Regions from separate parts of the Pseudomonas sp. Pmew2 genome, predicted to be linked through region 2. Evidence: predicted binding sites of a transcription regulator. Region 2 holds the regulator's gene; the other holds the start of a gene.

Region 1 (14,900 bases), 2.3 Mb from region 2:
CTGCATCGTGCATCTGATCCGCAACAGCTTGGACTATGCCGCTTGGGATAAACGTCGGGCACTGGCCAAAGCACTCAAGCCGATCTACCAGGCGATCAATGCAGATGTGGCTGAGCAAGAGCTTAACGCCTTTGAAGCGGGCCCCTGGGGCAAGCAGTATCCGACTGTGGTTGCTGCATGGCGTCGCGCCTGGGATCGGGTTATACCGTTTTTTGTTTTCCCGGCGGGCATCCGCAAAGTGGTTTACACGACCAATGCCATCGAGAGCATCAATGCCCAGTTACGCAAGATCATCAAGACTCGAGGGCACTTCCCGACCGATGAGGCCGCGACGAAACTGATATGGCTTGGGTTGCGCAACATCACCGCCAACTGGGGTCATGCGGCACACGACTGGAAAGTGGCAATGAATCAATTTGCGATCCTGTACGGAGACCGATTTACCAGACCGAGCTGGTAAAACAAGGGCCTGCCTGACGGCAGGCCCTTACCAGCCCGAACACAAAAAAACTGATAATCCCCGAGGGCCTTATTGAGCAGACGTGTCGTGCTTTACTGCGAGCATACCGCCAAGCAACAGGCAGAGAGTCAATATGGCCTCTGAACAGACAGTTGCCCATGCAGCCCCCAGCGCCCCGTGCAATGGAACAAGCCACGCATTAAGGCATACATTAACGAGTAACGAAAATGCAGCGCTGACCAGGAAAAAACGCTCTTGATGAGTTGCAACTGCGCATTGCGTAAGAACAAAGTTTGGCAGAGCGAACAACAATGAAATCGACAACCAGCCCATGATCGGCTGCGTTTCGTCCACATAAACACTACCAAAAAGCAAGCCAACTCCCCACCCTCCTGACATCCAGCCAATACCTGCCAGCAACGCACCAATCGCAAAAGCAATCAGAATCGCCTTACGGCTGAAATCAACGCTACCGTCGGGCGTTTCCGCTAGATGTCGCATGCGTCGGAACATCACTAACGCGATAGGAGTAGCAAGGAGCATGACACCGTCGATCAACCGGCAAGCAACGGCATAGGAACCTACCTGCGGGACATAACCCAGCACGCTATGCAAAATGACGATGTCTACGCGGTGGTAGATCGTTGTAAGCAGGTCTAGCAACAGAAAGACGAACGCACTGCGGTAAGCCCATACGGGCAAAATCAGGGGTGCTTTGATCAGCGGGGGCAAATCTCGCCGAAACCAAACGAACGTCAGCAGCAGGCCGAGCCCCCAGGAAGAGAAGATCGCGACGGGTGTCAGGCCGAAGATAGCGATGCTGGACAGGATCATCAGCACGCTCAGACTCCGCGCGCAAATCAGAAAAAATGCGTCCTTGCCAAAATCGCCGACGCCTTTGAACCATGATGATAACCAGGTCACCAGCGTCATTGCGCCAAAACAAAATACTGCGGCCGCTAATGACAGGCCATCCAGCCAGCGAGACGCCAGATAAGAGCCGAGCATCAGCACAATGCTACTGATTACAAGGTGCAGCAACGCCTGGCTTGGCAGGGTTTGATTCGAGGTCTTCAGCGCAGCAGTAGGGGATGTTCTCTCGCGCAGCAGCAGGGTCTTGATGCCTGCGTCCTGGATCAATGCCAAAAACATCGCCAGAACATAAATGTAGGTGTAAGCGCCAAACGCATCTGGCCCCATGCTACGTGCCAGGAAAATTGAAAGCCCAAGTGACACCGCAGCGCCGTAAATCGTCGACATCCACTGAACGATCAGAGGGCTGCCTTTCCTCAATAAAGAAAATAACGAGAAGCCCGACGGAATTTCCGTACCTTGAAGAGGCACCTTTGAAGACATTGAATACTTCCGAAAAAAACGCTTTATTTATTCGGCACAAGAGACCTGGCTGCCACGAATGACATGCGCCTGAATGCGACACTGTACCAATTCAAAGGCTCATTCATCACCGGATCAAGCTATTGGTCATATGAAAAATGCTAGCACAGCGTCGGGATCAGCTCCCAGGTGGATGTGCGATGACACCCTGCATCCAGAAACGTGGAAGGTACCTACCACCGAAATCTTCACCAAATTGCTGTTTACGTGCATCCATGTCCGGAAAATCTCGAACGATGGTATAGAGGATCATGCCCGTGGCAAGCGTCAGACAAACCAGCCATGCACTACTGAACGCAACACTGGCAGGACGAGGGGGCGTTTGCCACTTATGTAACGCCAGCAGCCAGCCCACAATGATCGCCAGCCACAGTTGCGAATAGGGCATCACGATCACGCCGTCGACCATCGACTGGGTCAGGGCACCAACAAGACTGGCGAATAGGCACAAGCGCATCAGGTCAACAGGCTCAAGAGACAGCGCACGCTTGTGCAATAGCACCGCGGTGGTGCTCAGCCCATATAACGCAAGACCCGCCACGCATAACGTCGATGGAACCCCCCACTCGCAGGCCCATTGCAGAATGGCCTGATGTGGGTGCGCCGCCACGGCATTCCATATATCAGCGAAATGCATGGGACCAAATCCAAGGAGCGGGCGCTCTTTGATCATTTCCCATGCTTGCTGCCAGAGGATTTCACGTGCGGACAGTGAGGTCGTCAAGCGGTCGCCTGCGAAATTGCTGACTTCGATACCCAGCAGGCCTGGTAGCACGCTGAATAGCAGGGTAAACAGCAGAAGCCCCGTCGAGGCCGCACCCATCTGCCAACCAGCCCAACGGCGTCCGGCACGTCCGAGGCAGAACACAACTGCAACTGCGGCGGCCATGCCCAGCCATGTACCGCGAGTCCCCCCACTGATCGCGATCATCCACCAGAGGCTGGTCAGGCAGAACAAACCGATCTTGATTGAGCGTCGTGTGGAGGGCAATAGTAGTGGCAGCACCAGTAAGGGCAGAGTGAAGGTCTGGAATTGGCCGTAGAAACGTTTGTTGGAAAAGCCGTCGAGTAGGAGGTCGGTGTCGAGGGTTGGGGCGGAGCTGAGGAATGCTGCTGTGGAGGCGGATAGAAACTGCATTGTTTTAACAGTGCAGATAAGGATGACGAAGCCTATGAAGGCGCGATCCAGTTGGGTACCGTAAACGTTTCTTTGCAAAGCGAATGCGCAGCCGATACCGCAAGAAAGCAGCAGGACGGACAGTTCAGTTAACGCCCAAAGGGGACGGTGGGACATGAAACTGGAGACGAACCCCATCACCACAACACTAAAAAAAAATAATTTTACTTCGGATGATATAGTGCAAAAACTTAACTGTTTAGCCGAATATTTTAACCACAAAACAAGCGATGAAAAACCAATCAAAAATTGTGCAACCCTCTGATAATCATGCCCAGAAAAATCATGAAAACATGAACTAATTATCAAAACAGCACAACAGTAGAGAAAGAAAATCATGAAATTCCACTAAAACGCATTTAAAAAAGGCGCCACAAGCGCCTTTCTCGTTGCAGCATACTGGTTATTAAGAGGCTGCCCCTGTACAGCCACTAGGTGCAGCCGAGACCGGGACTACGACGCATCCCCATGTCACACTACCACCAACGGTTGTTGCAGCAGGAAAGGATGGTGTGAGCCTAACTGTAACAGCCGGACCAGTTCGGCTAACTGAAAGCACACCAGACCCAGTGCAGTTTGCAATAGCACTAGCACCAGTACCGCACACATCTGCTTGAGCCGAGCCGTTGGAGTAGTTCTCTGCTACCGCCAACTTGGCGGAATCCAAGCTAGCGAGCAGAGCAGAGGCCTGCGCGCGCAACGTGTAGTTTTGATAGGAAGGAATGGCCACAGCAGCCAGAATCCCGATGATCGCAACAACGATCATCAGCTCGATCAACGTGAAACCTTTTTGTGTTTGCATGCTTACTTCTCCAGGCGTCAATAAGGTAGTGCCTTGACTCTGGGCAAGCATAGCCCGTGCCAATATTGAGCAAGGCGCTACCCACCACTTCAACTCGGGTCTTTTACGAGCGGGCGCCCTCAGAAATCAGCAGAAACTGACAATTTTTGTCATATCCCTCACTGCCAATTGGCAGCATCGCCCGACTAAGCTATAACCCTCACACTGTCTGTGTCTGGTGGTTATATGTCTGATGCTGTCCTCACCGGTTTGGCCAAACAACTGGTCCTGGCCGAGCTGCTTACCGAAACTGCTGCGCAGCAAGCTTATCAGCAGGCGCGCCGCGACAAGATTTCATTGGTAAGTTATCTGGTCCAGAACAAACTGGTCAAAAGCCTGACGCTGGCAGAAATGGCTTCTGATCAGTTCGGCGTTCCTTTCATGGACCTTGCCAGCCTGGACAAGGAAAGCCAGCCCAAAGGCCTTGTGAGTGAAAAGCTGATTCGTCAGCACCATGCACTGCCGCTGTGGCGTCGTGGTAATAAGCTGTTTATAGGCATCTCAGACCCTACCAACCACCAGGCAGTCACTGACATACAATTCAGTACCGGCCTGAACACTGAAGCGATTCTGGTTGAAGATGACAAGCTGACCATTGCCATAGACCGTTTTTTTGACACTGAAAGCGGCCTTGGCGAGTTGGCAGACATTGATTTGGGCCTGGACATCGAGCCTGCGAGTGACAAGGAAACCTCACTGGCCACTCAGAGTGATGCCGATGATGCCCCGGTCGTGCGCTTCGTTAACAAGATGCTGATGGACGCGATACGGCTCGGCTCGTCCGACCTGCATTTTGAACCTTACGAAAAGATCTTCCGAGTGCGGTTGCGTACCGACGGCATTTTGCATGAGGTGGCCAGACCACCGATCCATCTGGCCAACCGTATTGCTGCGCGCCTGAAGGTCATGGCCAGCCTCGATATCTCTGAGCGGCGTAAACCGCAGGACGGCCGGGTCAAGCTGCGAGTGTCAAAAAACAAAGCTATCGACTTCCGTATGAATACGCTGCCGACACTGTGGGGCGAGAAGATCGTGATGCGGATTCTCGATCCGACCAGCGCACAGATGGGCATTGACGCGCTGGGCTATGAGCCAGACCAAAAAGCTCTGTATATGGAGGCCTTGAAACAACCACAAGGCATGATTCTTGTAACCGGTCCCACTGGCTCGGGTAAAACCGTTTCGCTGTACACTGGCCTGAACATTCTTAATACTGTGGACATCAACATTTCCACAGCTGAAGACCCGGTAGAAATCAACCTGGAAGGCATCAATCAGGTCAACGTCAACCCGCGTCAGGGACTCGACTTTTCTCAGGCATTGCGCGCATTCCTGCGTCAAGATCCCGACGTAATCATGGTCGGCGAGATACGCGACCTGGAAACCGCCGAAATCGCCATTAAAGCATCGCAAACTGGCCACATGGTGTTATCTACTCTGCATACTAACAGTGCCGCAGAAACCCTCACTCGCTTGCATCATATGGGCGTCGCAGCGTTCAACATCGCTACGGCTATTAACCTCATCATTGCCCAGCGGCTGGCGCGCAAGCTATGCAGCCATTGCAAGAAAGAGCTCGATATACCCCGGGAAACGCTCATCCAGGAGGGTTTTCCAGAGGAGAAGATCGGTACGTTTAAAATCTATGGCCCAGTAGGTTGTGAGCATTGCAACGGCGGTTACAGGGGCAGGGTTGGTATTTACGAAGTAGTAAAGAAAACACCAGAACTGGAACGCATCATCATGGAAGAAGGCAATTCGCTGGAGATTTCCAGGCAGATGCGCAAGGACGGCTTCAATGATTTGAGGACCTCCGGGCTGTCGAAGGCCATGCAAGGTATTACCAGCCTTGAAGAAGTCAACCGCGTGACCAAGGATTAAGCATGGCCAGCAAGGCAGTTAAAGTCAGTATTTACACATGGGAAGGTGTGGACAAGAAAGGCGGCAAACTCAGTGGAGAAGTGAGCGGGCACAACCTCGCGCTCGTGAAGGCTCAGTTACGCAAACAAGGAATCAATTTCACCAAAGTACGTAAAAAGCCCGTATCGATTTTTGGCAAAGGTAAGAAGATCAAGCCGCTGGACATCGCGTTCTTTTCCCGGCAGATGGCTACCATGATGAAGGCAGGCGTGCCGCTGCTGCAGTCATTTGACATCATTGCCGAAGGTGCAGAAAACCCGAACATGCGTGCGCTGGTCGGCTCTCTAAAGCAGGAGGTTTCAGCAGGGAACAGCTTTGCGACGGCTCTGCGAAAGAAACCGGAATACTTCGACGACCTGTTCTGCAACCTAGTCGATGCCGGAGAGCAAGCGGGGGCGCTCGAAAGCCTGCTGGACCGCGTGGCGAGCTACAAGGAAAAGACGGAAAGGCTAAAGGCCAAAATCAAGAAGGCGATGACTTATCCTACCGCCGTATTAATTGTCGCCTTTATTGTGTCAGGTATTTTGCTGATTAAAGTTGTGCCGCAGTTCCAGTCTGTTTTCGCAGGCTTTAACGCAGAATTACCAGCGTTCACGCTGATGGTCATCGCCCTTTCAGAAGTCGTTCAACAGTGGTGGCTGGCAATAGTTGCGTTATTTCCTGTCAGTTTTTTCATGTTCAAGCGGGCTTACAAACAGTCTCAAAAGTTTCGTGACAGCCTCGACCGCTTTCTTCTGAAAGTCCCCATTATCGGACCACTGATTTTCAAGTCGTCCGTCGCGCGCTATGCGCGGACCCTTGCGACAACCTTTGCCGCAGGTGTCCCGCTGGTGGAGGCACTTGACTCGGTCGCCGGCGCCACCGGTAACGTCGTATTCAGGAACGCAGTCAACCAGGTCAAACAGGATGTCTCCACGGGTATGCAATTGAATTTCTCGATGCGTTCAACGGGTGTATTTCCAAGTCTGGCGATACAAATGACAGCAATCGGCGAAGAGTCCGGTGCGCTTGATGCCATGCTCGATAAAGTCGCGACCTACTATGAAGAAGAAGTCGACAACATGGTCGACAATATGACCAGCCTGATGGAACCGATGATCATGGCGATACTGGGTGTCATCGTCGGCGGCCTGGTTATTGCCATGTACCTCCCCATCTTCAAACTCGGAAGCGTTGTCTGAAATGCCCCTCCTCGACCTCCTGGCCAGCTCTCCCCTGGCCTTCGTCACCACCTGCTGCCTACTCGGCCTCATCGTCGGAAGCTTCCTCAACGTAGTCGTCTACCGCCTCCCCAAAATGATGGAGCGCGACTGGAAAGCCCAATCCCGTGAAATGCTCGGCCTGCCCGCCGAACCTGATCAGCCTGCCTTCAATCTGAACCGCCCCGGCTCCAGTTGCCCGCACTGCGCGCACAAGATCCGCCCGTGGGAGAACCTGCCGGTCATCAGCTATCTGCTGCTGCGCGGTAAATGCTCGCAGTGCAAAGCCCCCATTAGCATGCGCTACCCAATGGTCGAGCTGACCTGCGCAGTGTTATCGGCCTACGTCGCCTGGCATTTCGGTTTCGGCTGGCAAACGGCGGCGATGCTGGTGTTGAGCTGGGGCCTGCTGACGATGAGTCTGATCGATGCCGATAATCAGCTGTTGCCTGACTCTCTGGTACTTCCACTGCTGTGGCTGGGCCTCATCGTCAACGCGTTCGGGCTGTTCACCTCGCTGAACGATGCGCTTTGGGGCGCAGTGGCCGGTTATCTGGCGCTGTGGTCGGTGTTCTGGCTGTTCAAGCTGGTGACAGGCAAGGAAGGCATGGGTTATGGCGACTTCAAGTTGCTGGCCATGCTTGGCGCATGGGGCGGCTGGCAGATTCTGCCGTTGACCATCCTGCTGTCATCGCTGGTGGGCGCGGTGCTTGGGGTGATCATGATGCGCGTGCGCAGGGTTGAAAGCGGTACGCCGATCCCCTTTGGTCCTTATCTGGCCATTGCGGGGTGGATCGCTTTGCTCTGGGGTGGTCAAATAACCGACTCTTACATGCAGTTTGACGGTTTCAGATGACTCACCCTGATCAAAAACCCTGGATTCTTGGCCTGACTGGCGGCATTGGTAGCGGTAAAAGTGCAGCAGCGCAGTGCTTTACCAACCTTGGCATCGACACCGTGGATGCCGACCATGCCGCCCGCTGGGTAGTCGAGCCAGGGCGTCCAGCGCTGGAGCAGATAGCCGCGCACTTCGGTAAAGACGTGTTGCAGGCCAGCGGCGAGCTAGACCGTGGCGCGATGCGCAAGCTGATTTTTGAAAACCCGGAGCAGCGACGCTGGCTGGAAGCGCTGCTGCATCCGTTGATCAATCAGGAAATCGTCAGCCATCTGGCCAAGGCCAAATCGCCGTATGCCATTCTGGTTTCGCCGCTGCTGATCGAATCCGGGCAATACCGCATGGTGCAGCGCCTGCTGGTTATTGATACTCCGGCACACCTGCAAATAGAGCGCACGATGCTGCGCGACAGTTCCAGCCAGGAGCAGGTCGAAGCCATTCTCAAAGTGCAGATCCAGCGTGAAGACCGTTTGCGCCATGCCAACGATGTGCTGGTCAACGACCGCGATCACGCCTGGCTGAACAGCGAAGTCGAGCGGCTGCACCACTTTTACCTTACTTTGCGTGGAGGCCAATCATGAGCCAACCAATGACCGTCCAATGCCCAACCTGCGATGCCCCGGTGGAATGGAGCGCCGCCAGCCCGAGCCGCCCGTTTTGCTCAGAGCGCTGCAAACTGATCGACCTGGGAGCCTGGGCTTCTGAAGAGCATGCGATTCCGGTGAGCCCGGATGCTGAGGATGAATTGTTCTCGGGTGATCTGGAGGCTCCGCACCGGGGGCATTGATGCCCTCAATGCGAAGGCAACTCTGCTTCTGCCAAACGGGCGCCGGAGTGACCGGGGCGGAGATCCGCATTGCTCACAAAAGGCGATCACACAGCCGCCTGATTCCAAGCGGCTGTGATGCCCCACCACCAGAGACACTATTTTTTCTTGACCTTGTTCAGTTCCGCCAGTGGATCGCCACAACTCGACCGTTGACAGGGCTGAGCCGGCACGGGATCTGCCCCTGTAACCGTAAAGTCCCCTCGACGCGCGCCTTCTGTTGCGCACTTGTCACACCAGATCTCAGACACAACATCGTATCCATTAACGTTTCCCACTTGCATAAATCCCTCCTTGATTTCCAAAAACCGAATAAGTCAGCGCATTGCGCAACTCTATTACCCAGATCGATCTGAGTACGACTACCACTAAATCAGTCAGAAAAAGAGATGCATCGATAACCGATACACCTCTTTCCCACCTACCTTACTGCCAGTTTGCAGCCAGCACAGCATCTAACTGAGTTTGCTGTGCGGCAGTCAGATTCCGCTCGGCCCCTGCATCAACTCCGAAAGACGCCATTTTGTCGACCAGGCTTTGCACTTGGCTATCCAGCAGCGTTTTGCCGTCGGCAGTTTTGAACTGATCCACCTGATAGTCATTAGCTGCGTACCAATTGCTCACCAGCACCTTATCGTTGGTATCGATGATACTGACTTCCAGGTCGCTGCCACTGCGACGGAACCAGAGGTCTTCAAGGCTTACATCAGTACCGAATTGCAGCACGTCGGTGCCACTGCTGACGTCGTAGTTGTTGATAACGTCTCGCCCTGAGCCGATGCTGATCTCGTAGATGTCACTGCCATCGCCCCCGATAAGGCTATCGTTGCCAGTACCGCCGTTAAGTACATCATTGCCCGACCCGCCATAGAGAGTGTCGTTGCCCGCTTCTCCATACAACCTGTCGTTCCCCTCTTCGCCATACAGCATATCGATCCCTTTGCCGCCGTAGAGGCTGTCCTTGCCAGCGCCACCGGAAACAGTATCGTCGCCGTCGCCAGCGTTGATGACATCGTCACTCGCGTAACCGCGAAGTGTCTGGTCAGATGAGTTTCCAAGCAGTACTTGTGATTTGATGGTCGACTGACTCCATAGGGTGCCATCAGCGAACTGCAGTTGATCGATCTGATATCCGCTGGTTGCGTCCTCAGCGAAGTGATTCATCACGCGCAGATTATCGGTTGTACCGTTAACGCGAATGAGCAGATCACTGCTGTCCCGAGTGATACTGACATCACTGACATTCAGGTCGGCAAGTTTTACGGTATCAAGTTTTCCGACACGGGCTTCATTGGCATAGTAGATCGTGTCCTGGCCAGCGCCTTTGCCAAACAGATATGTATCATCTCCGTCACCACCGTTCAGTTGATCATTACCGGCACCGCCATCCAGAACATCATTGCCATCTCCGCCGTAGAGCGTGTCATTGCCGGCCCCACCTTGCAGCAAGTCGTTACCAGCGTCACCGTTAAGCGTGTCAGCACCCGCACCGCCGGACAAAGTATCGTTGCCGCTACCACCGTTCACAGTATCGTCGCCAGCACCGGCGCTGATAACGTCATTGCCAGAGGTACCCGATAACGTTTCATCACTATCCGAGCCTTGAAGTACCTGAGATTTGATTTGCGTCTGGTCCCAGACGCTGCCATCGGCAAAAACGAGACGGTCGATCTGATAACCTCCAGCCGCGTCGCTCTGGAAGTGATAAACCACTCGCAAGCTATCGGTACTGCCTAACACACGGATGATGAGATCATTACCGTCACGGCGCACGCTGACATCGGAAGCATTCAGATCGGTAAGTTTGATCGTGTCCAGCTTGCCTTCGCGATTTTCATAGGCGTAGTAAATCGTGTCTTGCCCGGCGCCCTTACCGAACAGATAAGTGTCGTCACCCTCGCCACCGTCCAGTTGATCGTTGCCAGCGCCGCCGTCCAGGGAGTCGTTACCCACACCACCGCTGAGGCTGTCATTCCCTGCGCCGCCGAGCAACACATCATTGCCCTCGCCACCGTTCAACGTATCGGCTCCGGCATTGCCTGTCAGAGTGTCATTACCAGCAGCGCCATTGATGACGTCATCACCTGCTCCCGCATCGATAACATCGTTGCCGCTGGTGCCCGACAATGTTTCGTCCGCATCGCTACCCTGCAGAACCTGGTTCTTGATGGCGGACTGATCCCAGAAACTTCCATCGGCGAACTGAATGCGATCAATCTGATAGCCATAAGTCGCATCATTGGTGAAGTGGCTCATCACACGGAGGCTGTCAGTACTGCCTAATACGAGAATGAGTAGGTCACTTCCGTCGCGGCGCACACTGACGTCTACTGCATTAAGGTCAGTAAGCTTCACGGTATCGAGCTTGCCGATACGGCTTTCGTAGGCGTAGTAGACCGTATCCTGACCAGCGCCTCTGGCAAAGAGATAGGTGTCATCACCATCACCGCCATCAAGACGGTCGTTACCGGCACCGCCATCAAGGATGTCGTTACCGAGGCCACCGTTCAGGGTGTCATTGCCCATACCACCTAGCAACAGATCGTCACCGGCCTCGCCATTGAGAGTGTCTGCACCTTTGCTGCCTGACAACGTATCGTCGCCACTGCCACCATTGACGGTATCGTCTCCCGCACCTGCGTCAATACTGTCGCTAATGGCTGTGCCCGCCAACGTCTCGTCGGCATCCGTTCCCTGTAGAACCGCAGATTTGATCGACGCCTGATTCCAGCTATTGCCGTCGGCAAACTGGATTCGATCAACCTGGTAACCATAAGTCGCATCATTGGTGAAGTGAGCTACCACTCGCAGGCTATCGGTGGTACCCAGTACACGAATGAGCAAATCATTACCGTCACGGCGCACACTTACGTCCGCAGCATTCAAGTCGATCAACTTCACCGTATCGAGCTTGTCGGCACGACCTTCGTAGGCGTAGTAAATACTGTCCTGGCCCGAACCTTTACCGAACAGGTAAGTATCGTCACCGTTGCCGCCGTCCAGCATGTCATTACCAGCACCGCCGTCCAGTTGGTCGTTACCGTTACCGCCGTAGAGAGAGTCTTTACCGTCGCCGCCATTCAATACATCGTTGCCATCCTCGCCATTCAACGTGTCGGCACCGCTGCCACCGGAGAGAGTATCGTTGCCGCTTCCCCCATTGACCGAATCGTCGCCCGCTGCCGCATAGATGACGTCATCACTGCCGGTGCCCGACAGCGTTTCGTCAGCCTCAGTACCTTGCAACACCTGCGCCTTGATTGCGGTCTGATCCCAGAAGCCGCCGTCCGCGAACGCAATTCTGTCTATCTGATAGCCAGCTGTTGCATCGCCCATAAAGTGATAAACAACTCGCAGAGTATCGGTCGTGCCAAGAATGCGGATGACCAGGTCATAGCCGTCACGAGCAACACTTACATCAGCAGCATTGAGATCAACCAGTTTGACTTGATCAACCTTGCCCGCACGACTTTCGTTGGCGTAGTAGATGGTGTCCTGACCCGAGCCCTTGCCGAACAGGTAGGTATCGTCACCCGCACCGCCATCGAGACGATCATTGCCGGCACCGCCATCAAGTACGTCATTACCACTGCCGCCTGCGAGGCTGTCATTTCCAGCGCCGCCATTGAGGTAATCATCACCTTCATCGCCATTGAGCGAGTCGGCACCGTCGCCACCCAACAACCGGTCCTGCCCGGCGCCGCCATACAACGTATCGTCATCGGCGCCACCATCGATCAGATCGTCGCTCGCGAACCCCGTCAGAACCTGAGCAGCATCACTGCTTGTTAGCACCTGCGCCTTGATGGCAGACTGATCCCAATTGCTGCCATCGGCGAATTCGATCCGGTCGATCTGATAGCCGGCGGTGGCGTCACTCATGAAGTGATACATCACACGTAGTGTATCGGTCGTGCCGTTGATACGGATTACGAGGTCATAGCCCTCACGCACCACACTGACATCGGCAGCATTGAGGCCAACCAGCTTGACCTGATCAACCTTGCCCGCACGGGTTTCGTTCGCGTAGTAAATGGTGTCCTGGCCCGAGCCCTTGCCGAACAGATAGGTATCATCACCGGCTCCGCCATCCAGACGGTCGTTCCCGGCACCGCCATCAAGCACATCGTTGCCAGCACCGCCGTTGAGGATGTCATTGCCCGCCCCGCCTTGCAGCAGATCGTTACCCTCTTCACCGCTCAACGTATCAGCTCCAGAGCCGCCGATCAGGGTGTCATTGCCAGCAGCGCCGTTTATTGTGTCGTCCCCGCCACCTGCGTCGATCAAGTCATCGGTAGCGTACCCTGCCAGATATTGGTCCGCGTCATTGCCCAGCAAGGCTTGGATCTTGATTGTGTCCTGCCCCCAAATGTTGCCATCGGCAAACTGGATGCGATCAATCTGATAACCGGAAGTGGCATCGCCCATGAAGTGATACATGACCCGCAGCGTATCGGTCGTGCCATTGACCCGAACCACTAGGTCATAGCCATCTCGCGAAACACTGACGTCCGAAACGCCGAGACCGACCAACTGAATCGTATCGACCTTGCCTGCACGGGCTTCATTGACGTAGTAAAGGGTGTCTTGCCCAGATCCTTTACCGAACAGGTAGGTATCGTCACCGGCTCCGCCATCAAGTCGGTCATTACCGGCACCACCATCGAGCACATCATCACCTGCACCGCCGGTGAGGGTGTCATTACCCGATCCGCCTTGCAGCAAATCGTTACCCTCATCACCGCTCAGGGTATCGGCACCTGCCCCCCCTGCAAGCTTGTCGTTGCCAGCGCCACCCACGATCGTATCGTCCCCGGCACCGCCGTCGATTAGGTCGTCAGTGGCGTAACCCGCCAGATACTGGTCGGCGTCACTGCCTTGCAATACTTGAGACTTGATCGCTTCCTGATCCCAGGCGCTACCGTCGGCAAACTGGATGCGGTCAATCTGATAGCCCGATGTTGCATCACCTGCAAAGTGATAAACCACGCGCAAACTGTCGGTAGTACCGTTGACCCGAATAACCAGATCACTGCCATCTCGTGAAACACTTATATCTGCTGCGCCCAAGCCAACAAGCTGGATCGTATCAACCTTGCCTGCGCGGGTTTCATTGGCATAGTAGATGGTGTCCTGGCCTGATCCTTTGCCAAACAGGTAAGTATCGTCACCCGCACCACCATCCAGACGATCGTTACCAGCCCCACCGTCTAGCAAATCATTGCCTGCGCCACCGTTCAGGATGTCGTTACCCGTTCCGCCATCAAGCACATCGTTGCCCGCGCCACCGTTAAGGGTGTCATTGCCCGATCCGCCTTGCACAAGATCGTCGCCGTCATCACCATTGACGACATCGTCCCCTGAATTACCAAAAAGCTTATCGTTGCCAGCAGCACCGTAAACAGTATCGTCTCCGGCACCGGCCTCGATCAGATCATCAGTGCCGTAACCCTCAAGATACTGGTCAGCATCTGTGCCTTGCAGTGCAAGGGACTTGATGGTTTCCTGCCCCCAGATGTTTCCATCGGCGAACTGGATGCGGTCAATCTGATACCCAGATGTCGCGTCGCTTAGGAAGTGATACACCACTCTCAGGCTGTCGGTAGTGCCGTTGACCCGGAGAACCAAATCATAGCCAGCTCGCGAAATGCTTATATCTCCTGCATTGAGGCCGACCAGTTGGATCGTGTCAACCTTGCCTGTTCGAGCTTCATTGGCATAGTAAATAACGTCCTGACCTGATCCTTTGCCAAAGAGATAGATATCGTCTCCAGCGCCGCCATCCAGACGATCGTTACCAGCCCCACCATCCAGTACGTCGTTCCCGGCACCACCGTTGAGAACATCGTTCCCTGATCCGCCTTGAAGCAAATCGTTACCGTCTTCGCCATTCAACGTATCGGAACCCGTGCCACCAGACAGACTGTCATTTCCGGCAGCACCGTTGAGCGTATCGTCTCCACCGGACCCATCGATCACATCGTCGCTGGCAAAACCGGTTAATGTTTCATCAGCGTTACTGGATTGCAGTACAAGGGCGTTTATCGCTGCAAGACTCAATACGTCGCCGTCGGCAAACTGAATCTGATTTATCTGGTAGCCGTAAGTAGAGTCGTTGATAAAGTGATTACTGACTCGAAGAGTGTCGGTCGCTCCTTTAACTCTGATTAACAGATCGCTACTTTCC
Region 2 (14,900 bases):
GGCAACGACGCGACGATTACCGTGGCGGGGCAGTCCGGCAACTTCGAACTTAACGTGATGCTACCGATCATCGCCCAGAACCTGCTCAGCAGCATCGAGCTGCTGGCCAATTCCAGTCGGCTGCTGGCTGACAAAGCGATTGCGAGCTTCAAGGTCAATGAATCCAAGCTCAAGGAAGCGCTGTCGCGTAATCCGATTCTGGTGACGGCCCTCAACCCGATCATTGGCTATCAGAAAGCCGCCGAAATCGCCAAGACCGCTTACAAGCAGGGCCGTCCGGTCATTGACGTCGCCCTTGAGCACACTGATTTGCAACGTAGCGAACTGGAAGTGTTGCTCAACCCTGAAAAACTCACCGCTGGCGGTATTTGATTCCAGCCAGCCAACGTCCCCTGGAGGTATGACCATGCAGCATTGGAAACGCACTATCGAGCAGGCCAATCGCTGTTTCAATCTGGGCGAGTGGGTCGAAGCCCGCGAGCTTTACCTTCAGGCGCTGGCGTTGGCGCAAGTGTTGTTCGAGCGTTGGGCGGATGTCGACGAGGCCGTCGCGGCCTGTGTGATTTCTCACCACAACCTGGCGGACCTGCACCTGAGCCTCGATCAGCCTGAGGAAAGCGCTGAATACCTGTGTGCCATTCATCAACATCTGTTGCGGACCATGCAGGATCAGCGTCTTCCTCCGGCGCTCCGTGAGGCAGCCTTGCGCCACAGCAGCAAAACCTACGCCGAGTTGCTGAGCTTTATCAGTGAACACGGCGAATACCCGCGCACTCATCGGTTGTTGAACAGCAGCAGCGAGCACACGCGCTCATCGTTGCAGCGCCACTCGGCAGCCACTTCCGGACTTTTCTACGGAGCACATTGAAATGCCTTATACCTTGCCTGCACTGCCTTACGCATACGATGCCCTGGAGCCGCACATCGATGCGCAAACCATGGAGATCCATTACACCAAGCATCACCAGACCTACATCAACAACCTTAATGCTGCGATCGAAGGCACCGAGTTTGCTGACTGGTCCATCGAGAAGCTGGTGGCCAGCATCAAGCAGTTGCCTGAAAACCTGCGTCCGGCGGTCATCAACCAGGGTGGCGGTCACGCGAATCATTCGTTGTTCTGGGAGGTGATGGTGCCAGGCGGAGGCGGTTTGCCCAAAGGCCCTGTCGCTTTGGCCATCGACGAGCAGCTGGGTGGCTACGACAGATTCAAGGAAGCGTTTACCAAAGCCGCATTGACCCGTTTCGGCAGCGGCTGGGCATGGCTGAGCGTCACCCCCGACAAAAAGCTGGTGGTTGAAAGCAGCGGTAATCAGGACAGCCCGTTGATGAATGGCAATACGCCGATTCTGGGTCTGGATGTATGGGAGCACGCTTACTACCTGCGCTATCAGAACCGTCGCCCCGAATACATCAACGCGTTCTACAACGTGATCAATTGGTATGAAGTGTCTCGACGTTATCAGGCCGCTCTGGCCTGACTCCCGTAACCGGGCTCAAGGCAGCTTATGCGCTCAGGAATATTCGCTCTCAGCGGTGTGCGGTTGTTGCGGCTCGTCGTAGGCACCGGGCTGCTGTTGGCAGGTATGTCGTTACTGATTGCTTGGTTGCGGATGCACTGCTGGTGACCTTGGAAGGGGCGTATTTGAGGGCTTACTCGCCCTCATCAAACTTGTTGTTGATCAGTTCAACCAGGCCATCGAGCGCTTCCTGCTCGAATTCGCCTTCGGTTTTCAGATGGATTTCGGTGCCTTTGCCTGCCGCCAGCATCATCACGGCCATGATGCTTTTACCATCGACCATGGTCTGCTCAGAGCGGCCAACCCTGATCGTGCAAGGGAACTTGCCTGCGACGCTGACGAATTTGGCGGCAGCGCGGGCATGCAGGCCCAATTTGTTGATGATGGTGATTTGACGAGCGGGCATCGCAGTGAAAATCCTTTCAGCTAAGGTCGCGGTGGCGAACCTGAACGTTCTTGAGTGATTGTTGCAAGACCTGGCCGAGCCGTTCGGTCAGGTAGACGGAGCGGTGATGTCCGCCGGTGCAGCCAATGGCAATGGTAACGTAAGAACGGTTGCTGGCTGCAAACCGGGGCAACCATTTGTTCAGATAAGCGAAGATGTCCTGAAACATCTCTTCAACATCGGGTTGCACCGACAGGTAGTCGATAACCGGTTGTTCAAGCCCGGAATGGTCGCGCAGTTCAGGCTTCCAGTACGGGTTGGGCAGGCAGCGCACATCGAATACCAGATCTGCGTCGACGGGCATGCCACGCTTGAAACCAAAGGATTCGATCAGAAACGCAGTGCCTGGCTCGGGCTTGTTCAGCAGGCGAAGCTTGAGTGCGTCGCGCAACTGATAGAGGTTCAGGTGGGTGGTGTTGATTTTCAGGTCGGCCAGATCGATGATCGGGCCCAGCAGCGTTGTCTCGTCGCGTATCGCCTCGGCAAGCGAACGATCTGCCGTGCTCAAAGGATGACGACGCCTGGTTTCCGAGAAGCGTTTGAGAAGGGTTGCTTCATCCGCATCAAGGTAAAGCACGTCGCACTGGATGTTGCGTGAGCGGACTTCATCCAGCATTTGCGGAAAGCGGGTCAGGTGACTGGGCAGGTTTCGCGCATCGATGGACACCGCCAGCAAGGGCTCGGCCAGTTCAGTATTGATCAGCGCTCGCTCGGCCAGTTCCGGCAGCAGTCCGGCAGGCAGGTTGTCGACACAGTAAAAACCGTTGTCTTCCAGCACGTCGAGGGCTGTACTTTTACCCGAGCCGGAACGGCCGCTGACGATGATCATGCGCATGTTCAGTTTCCGTTCTGCACGTCCAGCACCACTTGATAAAGCGCTTCGGCACTTTTGGCACTGCGCAGGCGCTTACGCACATCTTTGTCATCAAGCATGCTGGCGATCTGGCGCAATAACTCCAGGTGCTCATCAGTAGCGGCTTGCGGGACCAGCAATACAAACAGCAGGTCAACCGGCGCGCCATCGATGGCGTCGAAATCCACGGGGGTAGCGAGGTGAATGACTGCACTGACAGGCTCGCTGCAGTCAGCAAGGCGGCAATGAGGGATGGCAATACCGTTGCCGAAACCGGTTGAACCCAGTTTTTCGCGGGCAACAAGACTTGCGAATACTGTGTCCGGAACCATGCCCGGTACTTCACGACCGATCAGGTTGGCAATTTCTTCGAGTACACGCTTTTTACTGCCACCCGGCACGTTCACAAGGGAGCGGCCGGGGGTCAGGATATTTTCGATTCGGATCATTTAAATGGGCGTTAGCGAGCGGCCGCACCTTTGAGGATGCTTTGCTGCTTTTCCTTATGCTTGAGCAATTGTCGGTCTAGCTTGTCAGTGAGCAGGTCGATGGCAGCATACATGTCGTCATGTTCAGCATTGGCAACGACCTCTCCACCATGGATGTGCAACGTGGCTTCGATCTTCTGCTTGAGCTTTTCGACCGTCATCGTGACCTGCACGTTGGTAATCTTGTCAAAATGCCCCTCGAGCTTTTTGAGCTTGAGCTCAACGTATTCACGAAGGGGTTTGGTCACTTCCAGTTGGTGTCCACTGATGTTGACTTGCATACAGCTTTCTCCTTTGCCAGTGCATAAAGAGGCAGGCATGGCGCCTGTCTCTGGGACGCTGTGGCTGGGCCTGCATCACATCAGCCGCTTACGCTCACTGGAAGGCGCTATCCCGAGTGACTCGCGGTACTTGGCGACTGTGCGACGGGCTACTTGAATGCCTTGTGCCTCCAGTAAACCAGCGATCTTGCTATCACTCAACGGCTTTTTCTGATTTTCCGCCGCAACCAGTTTTTTGATGATTGCGCGAATTGCCGTGGACGAGCATTCACCGCCCTCGGAAGTGCTCACATGGCTCGAGAAGAAGTATTTCAGCTCGTAAATGCCGCGTGGCGTGTGCATGAACTTCTGGGTGGTCACGCGCGAGATGGTCGATTCATGCATGCCCACTGCCTCGGCAATGTCGTGCAGGACAAGCGGCTTCATCGCCTCGTCGCCGTACTCAAGAAAGCCGCGCTGATGTTCGACGATCTGGGTGGCGACCTTCATCAGTGTCTCGTTGCGGCTTTGCAGGCTCTTGATGAACCAGCGCGCCTCTTGCAACTGATTGCGCATGAAGGTGTTGTCTGCGCTGGTATCGGCCCGGCGTACAAAACCTGCGTATTGCGGATTGACGCGCAGGCGCGGTACGGACTCCTGATTGAGCTCGACCAGCCAGCGCTCGTTGTCCTTGCGCACGATTACATCGGGAATGACGTACTCGGCTTCTGTGGATTCGATTTGTGAGCCAGGGCGCGGGTTGAGGCTCTGGACCAGCTCGATGACCTGGCGCAGCTCGTCTTCCTTGAGCTTCATGCGCCGCATCAACTGGCCGTAATCGCGACTTCCCAGCAGGTCGATGTAGTCGGTGACCAACCGTTGCGCTTCCATCAGCCAAGGTGTTTTGGCTGGCAACTGGCGAAGCTGCAGGAGCAGGCATTCGCTCAGGTTTCGGGCGCCGATGCCTGCCGGCTCAAACTGCTGGATGCGGTGCAGTACGGCTTCGATTTCGTCGAGTTCGATGTCCAGCTCGGGATCGAAAGACTCGAGAATCTCCTCGAGGGTTTCGTCCAGATAGCCCTGGTTGTTGATGCAGTCGATCAGCGTAACCGCCACCAGGCGGTCCTTGTCGGACATCGGGGCGACGTTCAATTGCCACAGCAGGTGGCTTTGCAGGCTTTCGCCTGCAGATGTGCGTGTGGTGAAGTCCCACTCGTCATCATCGTTGCTTGGCAGGCTGCTGGCGCTGGTCTGGTAGATGTCTTCCCATGCGGTATCGACGGGCAGTTCGTTGGGAATGCGCTCGTTCCATTCGCCGTCTTCAAGGTTATCCACGGTAGGCGCGGATTCCTGGTAGGTCGGTTCCTGAACGTCGGGGTTGGGCTTTTGTTCGATGTTGTCGGCAAGCGGGTCGGAGTTGTCGAAGTCGTCGCCTTCTTCCTGCCGTTCCAGCATGGGGTTCGATTCCAGCGCCTCCTGGATCTCCTGCTGGAGGTCCAGTGTGGAAAGCTGGAGTAAGCGGATTGCCTGTTGCAGCTGCGGTGTCATCGTCAGCTGCTGGCCCATTCTCAAGACTAGCGATGGTTTCATGGCAGGGGCTAAACACCTTATTCGCCGGCGCTCATGCGCCATCTACTACAGGCGCCGGAGCGCCAACTTAAGCAAATTATATGCCTGAAACCTGTACCTTTGCCTAGAGTGGTATGACAAATAAAATATTGTCAACACACTGCACTGGCATCAATCGGCCGCTAAGCGCAAAGGGCAGTCGATTAAAGGCGGAATTCGTGGCCGAGGTAGACCTCTTTCACCAGTTGATTCGCCAGAATGGTCTCGGAATCGCCTTCTGCGATCAGCTGTCCATCGTTGACGATGTAGGCAGTTTCGCAGATGTCCAGCGTTTCACGGACGTTGTGGTCGGTGATCAGTACGCCGATACCCTTGGCCTTGAGGTGGTGAATGATCTGCTTGATATCACCTACCGAAATAGGGTCTACGCCTGCGAAAGGTTCATCCAGCAGGATGAATTTCGGCGCAGTGGCCAGGGCGCGGGCAATTTCCACGCGGCGGCGCTCGCCGCCCGACAGGCTCATGCCCAGGTTGTCGCGAATGTGGGTGATGTGAAACTCCTGCAAGAGGCTTTCGAGCTCCTTGCGGCGTGCTCCGGCATCGAGTTCCTTGCGGGTCTCGAGAATCGCCATGATGTTGTCGGACACTGAAAGCTTGCGGAAAATCGAGGCTTCCTGCGGCAGGTAGCCGATGCCGGCTCGGGCGCGACCGTGCATGGGTTGATGGCTGACATCCAGATCGTCAATCAGCACGCGACCCTGATCAGCCTGGACCAGACCTACGATCATGTAGAAGCAGGTGGTCTTGCCGGCACCGTTGGGGCCCAGCAGGCCGACGATCTGGCCGCTGTCGATGGAAATGCTCACATCGCGCACGACCTGCCGGCTTTTGTAGCTTTTAGCCAGATGCTGGGCTTTGAGCGTCGCCATTTACTGGGCCTTCTGAGGTTGGTCGGTTTTCTTTTTCGGCTGGATGACCATGTCGATACGCGGACGTGGTGTGGTCACCTTGGCACCGCCATTGGCCCGACCGGCGCTGACGACCTGTCTGACCGTGTCATAAACGATTTTCTCGCCTTCGGAAGTATTGCCATCATTGATGACCTTGGCCTTGTCGATGAGGACGATACGGTCCTGCCCGGCGTAGTACTGAATAGTGACGGCATAGGCCTGCACAATCGGTTTGTCTACGGCAGGCTTCTGCTCGTAATAGGCCAGATTGCCGACAGAGGTGAACACATCCACTTCGCCCTGGGCATTACGCGTGATCGTCACAGTGTTACCGGTGATCTTCATCGAGCCCTGGGTGATGATGACGTTGCCCTTGTAGGTTGCTACGCCTTTCTTGTCATCGAGCTGAGCATCGTCAGACTGGATGTGGATCGGCTGATCGCGGTCGGTTGGCAGGGACCAGGCGCTCGCGCTTCCCAGTGCTGCGCCCAGGCCGAGCAATAAAGGAAGAGTTTTAACGAGCCTCATACTGTCCTCTTACGTTGGACAGCAGGTCCATCCTGCTGTCTTTCAAATATGCTTTCATTCCCTTGGCCGTAGTCACACCGCCGGCGCCGTCGATTCTAACGTCTTGCTCGGTCTGCGCATATTGCTTCTGAGGGAATACGGTCATTCGACTGGTAGTGATAATAGTCGTACGTTGTTTTTCATCGGTACGCTCGACACGAACGGAATCGATCAGCTCGACCTGGTCGCCGCCGGACGAAACTTCGCCTTTCTTGCTCTGTACGTGCCATGGAAACTCGCCACCGCGGTACATGTGCAGGTCGGGCGTGGTCAACAGGGTCACGTCAGTGGCTTTCACGTGCTCGACCTTGTCGGAGGTCATGTCGTACTGAAGCGTGCCATCGGGCAGGTACTGCACGCTGTGGGCATTGATCGCATAGTAGTCGATGACCGTGTCGTCAACGGTCGACACCGGCTGATCCATAAAACTTTCCGGGCTGATGTTCCAGTAACCGACCGCTGCCAGCAGCAGCGCCAGTACCCCGAGCAGCAGGAACTTGCGAATTTTTTTAGTGAACATAATGGCTTCTATAAATAGACGGAGTGAGCCGCTTCAAGGTTGCCTTGCGCACTCAGAATCAGTTCGCAGAATTCGCGTGCCGCACCTTCGCCGCCCCGCGCTCTGGTTATTCCATGTGCATGCTCGCGTACAAAACTCGCGGCATTGGCAACCGCCATGCCCAGACCGACGCGCCTGATGACTGGCAAGTCTGGCAGATCATCACCCAGATAGGCGACTTGTTCGTAACCAAGCTGGAGTTCTGCGAGCAGTTTGTCCAGTACTACCAACTTGTCTTCACGTCCCTGAAACAGGTGTTCAATGCCCAGGCTCTTTGCCCGGCGCTCGACTATCGCAGTCTTGCGGCCGCTGATAATGGCTGTTGTGACGCCTGAGGCTATCAGCATTTTTATGCCTTGGCCGTCGAGAGTGTTGAATGTCTTGATCTCGCGGCCATCTTCCATGAAGTAAAGGCGGCCGTCGGTCAGTACGCCATCGACGTCGAAAACGGCCAGCTTGATAGCCTTGCCGCGTTGCATGAGGTCCTGGGTCATCGTTTCGGTTTCCATTACATGACGCCTGCGCGCAAAAGATCCTGCAAGTTGAACGCGCCAACCGGCCGGTCGTACTGGTCTACGACAACAAGCGCACTGATTTTGTTGTCCTCCATGATTTTCAGCGCTTCGGCGGCCAGCATTTCTGCATGGGCCGTCTTGCCGTGAAGGGTCATGACTTCATCAATGATGGTCTGGCGAATATCGACGGGGCGGTCCAGCGTTCTGCGCAAATCGCCGTCGGTGAAGATACCGGCCAGTGTGCCGTCAGCTTCGACAATCGCGGTCATGCCCAGGCCCTTGCGGGTCATTTCCAGCAGCGCATCCCTGAGCAGCGTGCCGCGTTGAACGCTGGGCAGTGCGTCGCCGCAGTGCATGACATTCTCGACCTTGAGCAACAGGCGACGGCCCAGCGCGCCACCCGGATGGGAGAATGCAAAGTCTTCAGCGGTGAAACCCCGTGCGTCCAGCAGCGCCACGGCCAGCGCGTCGCCCATGACCAGTGCGGCGGTGGTCGAAGAGGTCGGTGCCAGATTGAGCGGGCAGGCCTCGTGCACGACATGAGCGTTGAGATTGATGTCGGCAGCCTTGGCCAGAATGGACTCGGGGTCGCCGGTCAGGCTGATCATCTTTATGCCCAGACGCTTGATCAGTGGCAGCAGGGTCACGATCTCGTGGGTGCTGCCGGAGTTCGACAGGGCCAGGATAATGTCATCGCGGGTGATCATGCCCATGTCGCCATGACTGGCTTCAGCTGGATGCACGAAAAAAGAGGTAGTGCCCGTGCTCGCCAGTGTGGCGGCAATCTTGTTGCCGATGTGTCCGGACTTGCCCATGCCGACCACAACAACTCGGCCCTTGCTGGCGAGGATCATTTCGCACGCGCGCACGAAATCGCCGTCAAGACGTTCAAGCAAGCCTTGTATGGCTTCTATCTCAAGGCGAATGGTGCGTTGCGCCGATTGGATCAGGTCACTGGATTGGTTCATGTCTGGAAAGGGTCAGCCTGCTGAAAGGCGGCGATTATAGCGGTAATGAACGATTCCCTCACGTCTGATCGTCGTTGTGTTGTTTTTAAACGAATTTCCTACGCACTTGAGGGTCTGTATCCACGCCTGATGCCATAACATTGTGGTACAGAATAATTCAACGATTACCTGAACCGCTCGGTTCTCTTCTTGGGGGCGGGTGGCGGCGGTGGTATAGTTCGCGGCCTGTTCGGCGCGCCTGGACAGCTGGTCGGCCTCCAAGAACCGACGGCTGAGGGCGGAGGCTGTATCGCAAGGAGTTTAGATGAGTCCTGATGACGCCTATGCGGTCGAGTTGAAAGGTGTGTCTTTCAAACGCGGTACGCGCAGCATTTTCAATAACGTTGATATTCGTATTCCGCGGGGCAAGGTCACCGGGATCATGGGGCCGTCCGGTTGTGGCAAGACTACCTTGCTGCGCTTGATGGGGGCTCAGTTGCGTCCAAGCGAAGGGCAGGTGTGGGTCAATGGTCAGAACCTGCCTGAGCTGTCGCGCAGTGATCTGTTCGATGCTCGCAAGCAGATGGGCGTGTTGTTTCAGAGCGGAGCACTGTTTACCGATCTGGACGTTTTCGAAAACGTCGCTTTTCCCTTGCGCGTGCACACTGAACTGCCGGAAGAAATGATCCGCGACATCGTGCTGCTCAAGCTTCAGGCTGTGGGCCTGCGCGGTGCGGTCGAACTGATGCCCGACGAACTGTCGGGTGGTATGAAGCGTCGTGTCGCGCTGGCCCGGGCCATCGCTCTCGATCCGCAGATTCTCATGTATGACGAGCCCTTCGTAGGGCAGGACCCGATTGCGATGGGCGTGCTGGTACGCCTGATCCGCTTGCTCAACGACGCATTGGGCATCACCAGTATCGTGGTGTCCCATGACCTCAGCGAGACAGCGAGCATTGCCGACTATCTCTATGTAGTGGGTGACGGGCAGGTGCTGGGGCAGGGCACGCCTGAAGAACTGATGTCCTCGGACAACCCACGCATTCGTCAATTCATGACCGGCGAGCCTGATGGCCCTGTACCGTTCCACTATCCGGCGCTGGATTTTCGCGAAGATCTATTGGGGAAGCGCTGATGCGCAATAAGTCACTGATGGACCGGGTACGCCTGTTAGGGCGTTCGGCCATTGATATTGTTACTGTTCTGGGCCGTTCCGGTCTGTTTCTGGTAAACGCCCTGCTTGGCCGCGGCGGTGCGGGCAGCAGTTTTCAACTGCTGGTAAGGCAGCTGTATTCGGTCGGTGTCATGTCGCTGGTCATCATCGTGGTGTCCGGCATGTTCATCGGCATGGTGCTGGCGCTGCAGGGCTTCAGCATTCTGACCAAGTACGGCTCCGAGCAGGCCGTTGGCCAGATGGTCGCACTGACCCTGCTGCGTGAGCTGGGGCCTGTGGTTACAGCCCTGCTGTTCGCCGGGCGTGCAGGTTCTGCGCTGACCGCCGAGATCGGCAACATGAAATCCACCGAGCAGTTGTCGAGCCTTGAGATGATCGGTGTCGATCCACTCAAGTACATCGTTGCGCCACGCCTGTGGGCAGGTTTCATCTCGATGCCGATTCTGGCGATGATTTTCAGTGTGGTCGGTATCTGGGGCGCTTCCTGGGTAGCGATCGATTGGCTGGGCGTCTATGACGGTTCTTTCTGGTCGAACATGCAGAACAGCGTTTCTTTCACGAACGATGTGCTCAATGGGGTGATCAAAAGCGTCGTATTTGCCTTCGTGGTGACATGGATTGCCGTTTTCCAGGGGTACGATTGCGATCCTACTTCCGAGGGGATCAGCCGCGCGACGACCAGAACCGTCGTTTACGCCTCGTTGGCCGTGCTGGGACTGGACTTTATTTTGACCGCATTGATGTTTGGAGATTTCTGATGCAAAACCGTGCCATCGAAACCGGAGTCGGTCTGTTCCTGCTGGCGGGGATACTGGCTCTGCTCCTGCTGGCCCTGCGAGTCAGTGGTCTGAGCACGAGCGCGAGCACCGACACTTATAAACTTTATGCCTACTTCGACAATATTGCCGGTTTGACTGTCAGAGCCAAGGTAAGCATGGCTGGCGTCACGATCGGCAAGGTGACGGCGATCGATCTGGATCACGACACCTTCACCGGTCGCGTCACGCTGGAGATTCAAAAGAAGGTCGATAACCTGCCTTCCGATTCCACGGCGTCGATCCTGACTGCTGGCCTGCTGGGTGAGAAGTACATTGGTCTCAGCGTCGGTGGCGATGACAAGCTGCTCAAAGACGGTGCAACCATTCATGACACGCAGTCGTCGCTTGTGCTGGAAGACCTGATCGGGAAATTCCTGCTCAATACCGTAAGCAAAGACGCCAAGTAAGCCAAGTAAGGAGCTTTAAATGATCTCTATCCTGCGCCGTGGTCTGTTGATATTGCTGGCCACCTTGCCGATGCTGGCCAACGCTGCGGCAACGCCCTCAGCTCACGATCTGGTGGAACGTACCACCAAGGAGCTGTTGAGTGACCTGGCGACCAACCGTGAGCAGTACAAGTCGAATCCGAGTGCCTTCTACGATGCACTGAACCGCATTGTCGGTCCTGTCGTGGATGCCGATGGCATTTCCAAAAGCATCATGACCGTGAAGTACTCCCGCAAGGCGAGCCCTGAACAGGTGAAGCGTTTCGAGGAAAACTTCAAGCGCAGCCTGATGCAGTTCTACGGCAATGCCTTGCTTGAATTCAACAACCAGGGCATCACCGTCGCACCTGCCAAGGACGAAGGCGATGACCGCACCAGCGTTGACATGCAGGTCAAAGGCAATAACGGCGCGATCTATCCGGTTTCCTACACGCTGGTCAAGCTGAACGGCGAGTGGAAAGTGCGTAACGTTGTCATCAACGGTATCAATATCGGCAAGCTGTTCCGTGATCAGTTCGCCGATGCCATGCAGCGCAACGGCAACAACCTGGATACCACCATCAACAACTGGGCTGGCGAAGTGGCCAAGACCAAGTCCACCGTAGACGCTGCGCAGAAGCCTGCACAATGACAGAGTCCGCCGTCCGCCTCGTCGGGCCTGGCGAGCTCAGGCTGATTGGTGTGCTGGATTACCGCACCGGGCCACAGCTGCGCAAGCAGGGTGCGGCGCTGATCAAGTCGGGTGATCTGGCCGATCTGACACTTGATTGCTCGGGCGTCGAGAAATCCAGCAGTGTAGGCCTCGCCTTGCTGCTGGCTTTCATGCGTGATGCACAGGAGGCAGGCAAGTCGATCACTGTCCGCTCGATGCCTGAAGACATGCGTCAGATAGCCCGTGTATCAGGTCTGACCGAGCTACTGGACACCCACTGACAGGCGTCATCGAAAAAGCCCTTTATCCGGGACCTGCTTGTCGGGCTTCGCATAACATGGGCTTTTTTGTATGATGGTCGGCCCGCGCGCGTACAGCGCCGATCGAGGTTAAGCATGCAGGCCGTAGAAGTTAAAAGCTTCCTTGAAGGAAAGCTGCCGGAAATCAAAGTGGAAGTCGAAGGCGAAGGCTGCAACTTCCAGCTGAATATTATCAGCGACGAGTTGGCCGGCCTGAGTCCGGTCAAGCGTCAGCAACAGATTTATACCCATCTGAACCCCTGGATTGCCGATGGCAGCATCCACGCGGTGACCATGAAATTTTTCAGCCGCGCTGCATGGGCCGAGCGTTCCTGAGCCAATTGGTGTCGAGACTCTAATGGATAAATTGATTATTACCGGCGGCGTTCGTCTTGATGGCGAAATTCGCATCTCCGGGGCAAAGAACTCTGCCTTGCCGATCCTTGCCGCCACATTGCTGGCTGACGGGCCGGTTACTGTTCAGAACCTGCCCCACCTGCACGACATCACCACCATGATCGAGCTGTTCGGTCGCATGGGCATCGAGCCTGTGATCGATGAAAAGCTCAGCGTCGAGATCGACCCGCGCACCATCAAGACTCTGGTCGCCCCGTACGAACTGGTGAAAACCATGCGTGCGTCGATTCTGGTATTGGGCCCGATGGTCGCTCGCTTCGGCGAGGCCGAAGTGGCGCTGCCAGGCGGCTGCGCCATTGGTTCGCGTCCGGTTGATCTGCATATCCGCGGTCTTGAGGCCATGGGCGCGATCATCGATGTCGAGGGTGGCTACATCAAGGCCAAGGCACCCGAGGGTGGCCTGCGTGGTGCCAACTTCTTCTTCGATACCGTGAGTGTGACCGGTACTGAAAACATCATGATGGCCGCCAGCCTCGCCAACGGCCGCAGCGTTCTGCAGAACGCTGCTCGCGAGCCCGAGGTTGTCGATCTGGCCAACTTCCTGATCGCGATGGGCGCAAAAATTCACGGCGCAGGCACCGACACCATCACTATCGATGGCGTCAAGCGTCTGGGCCCGGCCACCTACAAGGTCATGCCTGACCGTATCGAGACCGGCACCTATCTGGTAGCCGCTGCCGTTACCGGTGGTCGCGTCAAGGTCAAGGACACTGATCCGACCATCCTTGAAGCGGTGCTGCTCAAGCTTCAGGAAGCCGGTGCCGAAGTCACGACCGGTGAAGACTGGATCGAGCTGAACATGCACGGCAAGCGTCCAAAGGCTGTCAACGTGCGTACCGCGCCGTATCCTGCGTTTCCGACCGACATGCAGGCGCAGTTCATCTCGCTCAATGCGATTGCCGAAGGTACGGGTGCGGTCATCGAGACCATCTTTGAAAACCGCTTCATGCACGTGTATGAAATGCACCGCATGGGCGCTCAGATCCAGGTTGAAGGCAACACTGCCATTGTCACCGGCACCGAAGTGCTCAAGGGCGCGCCAGTCATGGCGACCGACCTGCGTGCATCGGCCAGTCTGGTGATCTCTGCGCTGGTTGCCCAGGGCGACACGCTGATCGACCGCATCTACCACATCGATCGTGGTTACGAGTGCATCGAAGAGAAGCTGCAAATGCTGGGCGCCAAGATCCGCCGCGTTCCGGGCTAGTAGCGCGTGGCCCTGATGCCACTGGCATCGGGGCCGCCTGTTCTGTCGCGGGTGTGATTTCTGATTCGTTTCACTTCAGGCCGAACACGCTTGAGGGTTGTCATGCGCCGCTTGCGTCGTGACAAAAGTTTCCTGATAAGGACTTACGTTTCCCATGTTGACCATCGCACTGTCCAAGGGCCGCATTCTTGACGACACCCTGCCGCTTCTCGCTGAAGCGGGCATCGTGCCGACCGAGAATCCGGACAAGAGCCGCAAGCTCATCATCCCCACGACTCAGGCCGATGTGCGCCTGCTGATCGTGCGTGCCACCGATGTGCCGACCTATGTCGAGCATGGTGCCGCCGATCTGGGCGTCGCGGGCAAGGATGTGTTGATGGAATATACCGGCCAGGGCCTTTACGAGCCTCTGGACCTGCAGATTGCCAAGTGCAAGCTGATGACTGCCGGTGCCATCGGTGCGGTCGAGCCCAAGGGCCGTCTGCGCGTGGCGACCAAGTTCGTCAACGTTGCCAAGCGTTACTACGCCGAACAGGGTCGTCAGGTCGATATCATCAAGCTGTACGGTTCCATGGAGCTGGCACCGCTGATCGGTCTGGCAGACAAGATCATCGACGTAGTCGACACCGGTAATACCTTGCGAGCCAATGGCCTTGAGCCTCAGGAACTGATCGCTACCATCAGCTCGCGTCTGGTAGTCAACAAGGCTTCCATGAAGATGCAGCACGCACGCATTCAGGCCCTCATCGACACCCTGCGCAAGGCAGTGGAGTCGCGACACCGTAGCTGATTCATTCACGCAACGTTGAGTTGCGTCCAGCTATCCGTGTCATAGCCAAATTTCTCAGGTGCCTGCGCGGATAGCTTGGTAGCTTTAGGCTCCTGAGCATCCGCCAATTATTGAGGCCCCCGCTATGACCACGCCCACTGCAATTCGCCGACTCGACGCTGCTGACCCGGATTTCGCACGACATCTGGATCACCTGCTGAGCTGGGAAAGCGTGTCTGACGACTCGGTCAACCAGCGCGTGCTCGACATCATCAAGGCGGTACGTGAGCGCGGCGACGAGGCGTTGGTCGAGTTCACCCAGAAGTTTGACGGGCTGCAGGTCGCGTCGATGGCCGACCTGATTCTGCCTCGCGAGCGCTTGGAACTGGCATTGACCCGCATCACGCCGGTCCAGCGCGAGGCGCTGGAAAAAGCCGCCGAGCGT

The links. The regulator sigma-54, encoded in region 2, starts transcription at its own class of promoters, with help from an activator protein. The targets are predictions, from matches to a motif close to ANTGGCATNNANNTTGCTNT.
Region 1: the regulator sigma-54 is predicted to act here: its motif matches at 3,879-3,898, upstream of AC4ANK_RS24860 (pilin).

Annotation. Positions count from the first base shown of each region.
Region 1 is NZ_CM176702.1:5,368,761-5,383,660, forward strand. Features, by position in the region: gene AC4ANK_RS24845 (IS256-like element ISPsy17 family transposase) at 1-460, shown strand, start outside; gene AC4ANK_RS24850 (oligosaccharide flippase family protein) at 530-1,816, opposite strand; gene AC4ANK_RS24855 (O-antigen ligase family protein) at 1,974-3,278, opposite strand; gene AC4ANK_RS24860 (pilin) at 3,439-3,834, opposite strand; gene pilB (type IV-A pilus assembly ATPase PilB) at 4,060-5,754, shown strand; gene AC4ANK_RS24870 (type II secretion system F family protein) at 5,757-6,974, shown strand; gene AC4ANK_RS24875 (prepilin peptidase) at 6,976-7,848, shown strand; gene coaE (dephospho-CoA kinase) at 7,845-8,468, shown strand; gene yacG (DNA gyrase inhibitor YacG) at 8,465-8,674, shown strand; gene AC4ANK_RS24890 (calcium-binding protein) at 9,140-14,900, opposite strand, start outside.
Region 2 is NZ_CM176702.1:1,455,764-1,470,663, forward strand. Features, by position in the region: gene AC4ANK_RS06670 (class II fumarate hydratase) at 1-372, shown strand, start outside; gene AC4ANK_RS06675 (DUF2753 family protein) at 407-868, shown strand; gene AC4ANK_RS06680 (superoxide dismutase) at 870-1,481, shown strand; gene AC4ANK_RS06685 (HPr family phosphocarrier protein) at 1,654-1,926, opposite strand; gene rapZ (RNase adapter RapZ) at 1,943-2,800, opposite strand; gene ptsN (PTS IIA-like nitrogen regulatory protein PtsN) at 2,803-3,267, opposite strand; gene hpf (ribosome hibernation-promoting factor, HPF/YfiA family) at 3,279-3,587, opposite strand; gene AC4ANK_RS06705 (RNA polymerase factor sigma-54) at 3,663-5,156, opposite strand; gene lptB (LPS export ABC transporter ATP-binding protein) at 5,339-6,064, opposite strand; gene lptA (lipopolysaccharide transport periplasmic protein LptA) at 6,065-6,613, opposite strand; gene lptC (LPS export ABC transporter periplasmic protein LptC) at 6,600-7,172, opposite strand; gene AC4ANK_RS06725 (KdsC family phosphatase) at 7,181-7,720, opposite strand; gene AC4ANK_RS06730 (KpsF/GutQ family sugar-phosphate isomerase) at 7,720-8,694, opposite strand; gene AC4ANK_RS06735 (ATP-binding cassette domain-containing protein) at 8,999-9,808, shown strand; gene mlaE (lipid asymmetry maintenance ABC transporter permease subunit MlaE) at 9,808-10,605, shown strand; gene mlaD (outer membrane lipid asymmetry maintenance protein MlaD) at 10,605-11,072, shown strand; gene AC4ANK_RS06750 (MlaC/ttg2D family ABC transporter substrate-binding protein) at 11,092-11,742, shown strand; gene AC4ANK_RS06755 (STAS domain-containing protein) at 11,739-12,044, shown strand; gene AC4ANK_RS06760 (BolA family protein) at 12,159-12,398, shown strand; gene murA (UDP-N-acetylglucosamine 1-carboxyvinyltransferase) at 12,421-13,686, shown strand; gene hisG (ATP phosphoribosyltransferase) at 13,841-14,476, shown strand; gene hisD (histidinol dehydrogenase) at 14,601-14,900, shown strand, end outside.